2 regions of the Desulfitobacterium elongatum genome follow, and region 1 is predicted to be linked to the other one. Evidence: riboswitches for the same ligand, from Rfam matches in the RefSeq annotation. Region 1 holds a riboswitch; the other holds the start of a gene.
The links. A riboswitch is a leader RNA that binds a small molecule or an ion and turns the genes downstream of it on or off. The one in region 1 is predicted to bind cyclic di-GMP.
Positions count from the first base shown of each region.

Region 2: it holds a riboswitch for cyclic di-GMP, as region 1 does, so the genes downstream of both, ACZ42W_RS13980 (HD-GYP domain-containing protein) here and ACZ42W_RS01370 (chemotaxis protein CheW) in region 1, are expected to answer to the same signal.

Region 1 is NZ_AP038772.1:301,726-305,147, forward strand. Features, by position in the region: gene ACZ42W_RS01365 (FMN-dependent NADH-azoreductase) at 254-889, shown strand; cyclic di-GMP riboswitch class I at 1,343-1,428, shown strand; gene ACZ42W_RS01370 (chemotaxis protein CheW) at 1,553-1,984, shown strand; gene ACZ42W_RS01375 (methyl-accepting chemotaxis protein) at 2,005-3,156, shown strand; gene ACZ42W_RS01380 (DUF2935 domain-containing protein) at 3,409-3,422, shown strand, end outside.
Region 2 is NZ_AP038772.1:3,004,198-3,007,619, forward strand. Features, by position in the region: tRNA gene ACZ42W_RS13975 (tRNA-Trp) at 236-309, shown strand; gene ACZ42W_RS13980 (HD-GYP domain-containing protein) at 523-1,584, opposite strand; cyclic di-GMP riboswitch class I at 1,658-1,746, opposite strand; gene ACZ42W_RS13985 (hypothetical protein) at 2,092-2,532, shown strand; gene ACZ42W_RS13990 (sigma-54 interaction domain-containing protein) at 2,740-3,422, opposite strand, start outside.

The DNA of each region.
Region 1 (3,422 bases):
ACTCCTACTGTGGAAATATTCCTTCTTACCTTACCCAGATTTTCTATTTTAATTTTATCTCAATGGGCCTTTTTATTCTGACTCGATCACTATCTTTTTCGAATCAGTTTCGTCTTAATCTATGAAAGTAAGGTTGGCGCCACCTAACTATAGAACTATTCAACGGTTATTAGATTGCAATTTATTTAAAGGTAGGGTGAAAATGTTCAATTTTATTAAAAAGATGTTCAACAATGAAAAGGAGAATACAGCAATGTCAAAAGTATTGTATATTACAGCAAATCCAAAATCCCAGGAACAGTCCCTCAGTTTATCAGTAGGAAGTACCTTTATTGAGGAATACAAAAACGCTAATCCCAATGACGAGATTATCAATTTAGACCTATACAAAATGGATATTCCCTTAATTGATGAAGATGTATTTAGCGCATGGGATAAATTTGCAAAGGGTAGTTCATTTGACGGATTAACTCCAGTTGAGCAGAAGAAAATATCTGCAATGAATGCTTTATTAGAGCAGTTTTTAGCCGCGGATAAGTATATATTTGTTACCCCATTTTGGAATTTCACAGTACCTCCAAAGATGAAAGCTTACATCGATAACATTTGTATTGCAGGTAAGACATTTAAATATACAGAGAATGGACCCGTTGGATTACTAACTGATAAAAAAGCTGTTCACATCCAAGCTAGAGGAGGGGTATACTCCAGTGGCCCTGCTGTTGGGCTTGAAATGGGAGATAAATATATCAATACGATACTCTCTTTTATTGGAATTACCGATAAGGAATCTATTATTGTAGAAGGTGCAAATGCAACACCTGATAAAGCGGAAGAAATAAAAGCCAATGCAATCGCTAAGGCTCAAGAGGTTGCTAAAAGGTTCTAAAGGGTCCGCATGTTCAAATCGTGTCGCTCCGACCAAATAAGAAATTGGGAAAACCCGCAAAGCAGTGATATCACTGGATTTGCGGGTTTTGTTTATTTATGTGGAGTAAACCATTTTTCTTATTAAGCACCCTAAATATCCGGTATTTTTCGTACCTTGTCTGACAAATCAGCAGACAAAGTTTTCAGCAATAAGGCAACACCATTTTAGAGTTGATACATAGTGGACTAACTTTGTTCCTACTAAACCTATATTAAAATTGCCATCCTTCTTATTCACATAAACTTATAAAGTCATAAGTTTAATCTACTACCTTTATTAAATATTACTAACACTTTAGTTAGTAATTGTCACCATGCTTCATTAAACAATTTTGATATTTATGAAGGATTATAATCCTTGATGTAGAAATATTATACAAATTCTTATATTTTCGGATTTTATAATCGATATATGTGACAAAGGCAAACTTGGCTAAAGCCAAGGACGCAAAGCTATTGGGCCTTCCAGGTTATGCTGATGGTTGCCAGGTTACCGAAACCAATTTTTGTCACTCTTTATTAGAGCGACTTTTTTATTGCCAAGTGGGAACAATGGTGGTTTGAAAAACAACAAAAATTCCGTTATTGAGGCCTATAAAAAAATAGAGTAGGAGGTATATCTTTGGGTATTAATCAATTTGTTATTTTTACCTTAGGGGAACAAGAATATGGTATTGATATTTTCTGCACAAAGGAAATAGTCCGGATACCAAAAATCACCAAAATACCCAATACATCTGCTTTCATGGAAGGAGTTATTAATTTACGAGGTAAAGTAATACCGGTCATTGATCTTAAGAAAAAATTCTGCTTTGCGCAATCGGGGAATGGTATTGATCATAGGCTTCTTATACTTGAATTAGAAGGAATCAATTTAGGAATTATTGTTGACGATGTTTCTGAGGTAGTAAAAATTAACGAACAAGCAATTGAAACGCTTAGCACAGAGATTGCCACCATTGGAGCAAATAGTATCTATGGAATTGCTAAAATCAATCAACGGTTAATCCTATTATTGAATGCTTTAGAATTAAAAAATGAGATTCTAATTTAATATGAAAGAGAGTTGGCATTATGCTTTCTGTAAATGAATCGAATGCTTTAAAAATGTTTGCTGAAGTACAAGCAAAGGCAGTACATAATAGACCCATGTATATGATTACTGAAGGAGATAAAGTAATTTGGAAAAATGCTTCTGATGTTTTTGATATTGATGTTTTAAGTGTGGGTTCAAGGGTTAGGAGTGAAACCAGTGCTTGCAGAGCGGCTTCTCAAAAAAAGATAATAACAGAGAAAGTCCCGAGATCTTTATTTGGAATGAGGTTTTTAGTAACCTCCATTCCTATAGTTGATGAATCTGGAGATGCTATAGGAGCTTTTTCTACTTATTATCCACTTTTGCATCCTATTGATGCTGCATTTGATCATTTTGCCCCAATTCTGGCAGAGATGTTTCCAGAAGGTGTTCTATTGTATATGACTGACTTGCAGAAGTATATCCATAGACAGTCTTCTAAAGTATTTGATTTGCCAGTTAACCAAATTGGGGACGAATTGAAAGAAGACGATAATGCATTTAAAGCCATTAAAACCAAGCAAATGACAGTAGCAGAGGTTGATGCCAGTAGGTATGGGATACCGCTTTTTGTTGCAAGTTATCCATTATTTGATGAAGACAATGAAAATGAAGTTGTGGCTACTTTTGGGATGGTTATACCAAAAAAGACAGCAGCTCAGTTGCGTGATATGTCCGAAAATCTAGATAACGGTCTCTCTGGAATTTCTGCTGCTTTAGAGCAATTAGCCGCCTCAGCAACACAAATACATACAAATGAGCAGGAACTTAATAAAGATATCAAAGGAATAACTAGTCTTTCAGATGAAATTAATGAAGTGTCAGTATTTATTAAGGAAATTGCGGATGAAACAAAAATGCTTGGGTTGAACGCTGCTATTGAAGCCGCTAGGGCTGGTGAAGCTGGTAGAGGTTTTGGGGTTGTTGCAGAAGAAATCCGAAAACTCTCCGAACAGTCAAAGAGCACAGTTCCTAAAATCAAGAAGCTAACAGATAGTATTAAAGCTAACGTAACAATAGTAAGTGAAAAGAGCGAAAGTTCCTTACATTCAAGTCAGGAACAAGCGGCCGCTACAGAAGAGATAACAGCGAGCATAGAAGAAATAACTTCGATGGCTGAAGAGTTAAACAGTATTGCTAAGCAATTATAGTCGATAACTTTGGACAGCCCTCACCCTTCTGAACTGCACCCCAAATGTTAGACATGTGATAAAGTATTTATGTCTGACAAGAGGAGGTGCAGTTTTTCCTTCTTCCTGTCAAAAGCAATAAATCGTTATTCAGAACGTCGATTACTGATAGGAATCCAACCGCATGAGATTCTTAACATTTTGAGGTGGTGGGATTAATTGGATTCATACAATGATGCGACTTAGCATAAGAAGCATCGAGGAGGGATTTGTTTGAACGCACTGTT
Region 2 (3,422 bases), 2.1 Mb from region 1:
TTATAATCCTGCTTAAAAACCTCATAGGATTATTATAAGTATTTCTTACATATTAGTCCTCTATTTGTCCTCTTATTTTTGATATTTTCGTTTGGGGGAAATATAATTCTTTAACACATAACTTTTCTTAGTTTTTGTTCAAGTTTTTATCTATAACTTCTATGACGTCTGTTGACACATAACCCACCTTCAAGTATAATAGCTTTTGTCACTATTCATTCATTTTAGATGACCTAGGGGATTAGTTTAATGGTAGAACAGCGGTCTCCAAAACCGTTAGTGTGGGTTCAACTCCTGCATCCCCTGCCAAAAGAAACCTAGACACCGCAAGCCTTTGCGGTGTTTTTTATTGTACTGCTATTTACCTATTTCTACCTCAATATAACTTTTTTTATGTCTTTGAGCACGTTTTGGGCACGTTCTTTGTTGCCAAATCGATAAAAATAAAGGCCTAGACAATAGGTACCTCCCCTTATCCTGGGAAGTAGCTACTGTCTAGGCCTCTGTCGTGCAGTGCGCCTATTACTCGAGAATAGATTCTATAAAGACTGTTCGTTCCTCAACTAAATTATATTCCTTTGCTTTGACAGATGATAGCTCTTCGTTACCTAGTAACACTCTGACGATAGGACGCATAGGCAAACTTCTGTTTTGATCAACGATAATCCCAATCTCACCCGTATTGAGCTTTACCGTACATCCTGTTGGATATGCTGCTATATGCTTTAAGAAGGTAACGACAAGGTCATGTGGGAAGAAATTATTTGCTGCTCCCATGACAACTTCAATTGCTTCATACGGTAAAATTCGAGAACTCCCTGGACTATCATTTACTAAGTTATCATAGAAATCTGCCAACCCAACAATTTGCGCTAAGTTATGGATACGGTCGCCCGCAAGTTCACGAGGGTATCCCGTTCCGTTCATCCATTCGTGATGCTGAAATGCGATGTGAGCACTCAAGAGACTTAATTCCCGTTTGACTCGGAGAATTTCAAATCCTTCTTCTGTGTGTGTCTTATACAGTTCAAGTTCTTTTGGTGTAAAAGGTTCTCTCTTGCATAGGAGTTCTTTCGGTAACTTTATCGTTCCAATATCGTGAAACAAGGCTCCTATTGCTAAAGCCTCTAAATTCTCTTTCTCCAGACCGGCCGCTTTTCCTAAAATCGTTGCTAATACACAAACACTCACGGAATGAGCAAAAACTTGGTTATCATAACTTCGCATGTCAGCAAGACTTAAAAAAATATCTTTTTGTGAGAAAATGTCCTCAATAATATTATTGACAGCTTTTTTAATTTTAAAGCCATCAAAGTCTTTTCCAATCCGGACGGCTTCAGCGGAATGCTCTAGCGAGATCATTGCTTCTCGTCGATGTTCTTCAGAAATCACATCCTCAATTTGGATATCCTTTGTTTCCTCATCGTCTATGTAAATGATGTTAATGCCCAAATCCCGCAACCGATTTGTATACAAGTCGCTAAGAGCAACTCCTCTACCAAGCAAGACACGTCCATCATGGGAATAGATGGTGCGTCCTAGTACATCTCCTTTGTTGATTCGATTGATACTTAACTGTCGCAATTAAACCTTCCTTTCACAAAAAAAATCGCCATGCAAAAGTAAGCATGGCGACAACTTCTTAAAATAGAGCAAATTCGGCGGCTTGGCAGTCATTAGTTTTTATAAACTAGAAGACCCATAGCTTTGCGTCCTTGACTTTCGCCAAGTTTGCCATTGTCGATGCTTTTGAGCTTTAAATTAGGATAAATAACTTTAAATACGATTATAACATAGTTTACTTTAAGTTAATTCAGAAAAAAACATTTTTGTTTTTTTAAAGTAAAGTATTTTTCAAGACATCTGCCCGTAATTTTGGCCATAAAGCCAGATACATAGAATACATATAGATTGTTTGCTCTGGATATGGTAATAAGTTTATTTAACCAGGCTTTACGCCTGGTTTACTTATCTAACTATCTCCTTACCTGCCTAATAGCACCGCTACAATCATGAATACAGACGTGAGAAAGCACTGTATGAATACTTACGATGAATTTATTAAATAATACTTAAGAAAGGGTGATGACTTTGAAAGATCGCTTTACCTTTGGTTTCTATTCTGGTGTGGTAGCTGGTTTAATCATGAATGTTCTAAATCTTATATCTTATTACGTCTTAAATATTGCTACTCTACGATACCTTGATTTTATGGCAATTATCGTTTATGGGAACAAACCGATGAATACTTTTGATAGCATTTTGGCGTTAATCATCCACTTAGGTTTTACTGGCATGTGTGGAGTACTTTATGTATATATCGTTCCTTTGATTAGAACACAAAATCATATGTTCAAGGGTATTCTCTTTGGACTTACAATTTTTTTGCTTACTTATTCAATAACGTTTTTATTTAAGGTAAATGATCTTATGATTATTCCACCATATACTGTGGCATCAAATACAATTACTGCATCAATCTATGGCCTTGTCCTGGCGAAACTATATAAAAATAATATTAGAATTGACTAAAATAAGTTCAAAGAAAACCCGGCTTCGCCGAACCTTTTAAGCACTCATCCAGAAAGGCGAAGTCGTTGGTTGCCCTTGTGTACCGTGAAAGTTATACTTTCTGATATACAAAAAAATGACCCGAGGAATGACTTCCCCGAGTTGTTGGCTGAGAATATGCTGAAAAGCTTTCGCTTTGCTAAACTAAAATGCCAATTCCCCCAACCCTTAAATATCGATATGATAATCCTTTATCTTACGGTATAGGGTAGTCTTGCTCAAGCCCAATATGCTCGCGGCGGCACGCACATTATTCCCGGTTAAAGACAAGGCTTTTTTTATCATTTCTTCCTCCGTTTCTTGTAAAGAGGAAAAGGACTGGAACTTCCCTAACTTTTCATTTGGCCGCGGCATATCCAAATTTCTATATACGCTTGCAGGCATATCCTGCGGCTTGATCACTTGCCCCTCACAAATATTTGCAGCGTAAAGCATGGCGTTTTTCAACTGTCTAACATTCCCCGGCCAGGCGTAATTGAGCAAGAACGCTTCCACCTCTTTATTCAGTTTGAGCGGTGCGCGCCCCTCTTTTTCGCAGATTTTCTCAAGGAAATGGTTCGCAATCAGCAAAATATCCTTGTCTCGTTCCCGGAGCGGCGGCAGATCCAATTCCAGAGTTTCCAGCCGGTAATATAAGTCAGCGCGAAATTTCTTTTCCTGCACCAGTTGAAAAAGGTCTATATTGGTCGCCGCGATCAAGCGGAAGTCCACGTGAATGTCTTTATTGCTGCCTAAACGCATGACTTTTTTGTCTTCCAGCACGCGCAAAAAAGATGGCTGAATTTCCAAAGGCATATCGCCAATTTCATCCAAAAATAACGTGCCGTCTTTCGCCAACTCGATTTTGCCCA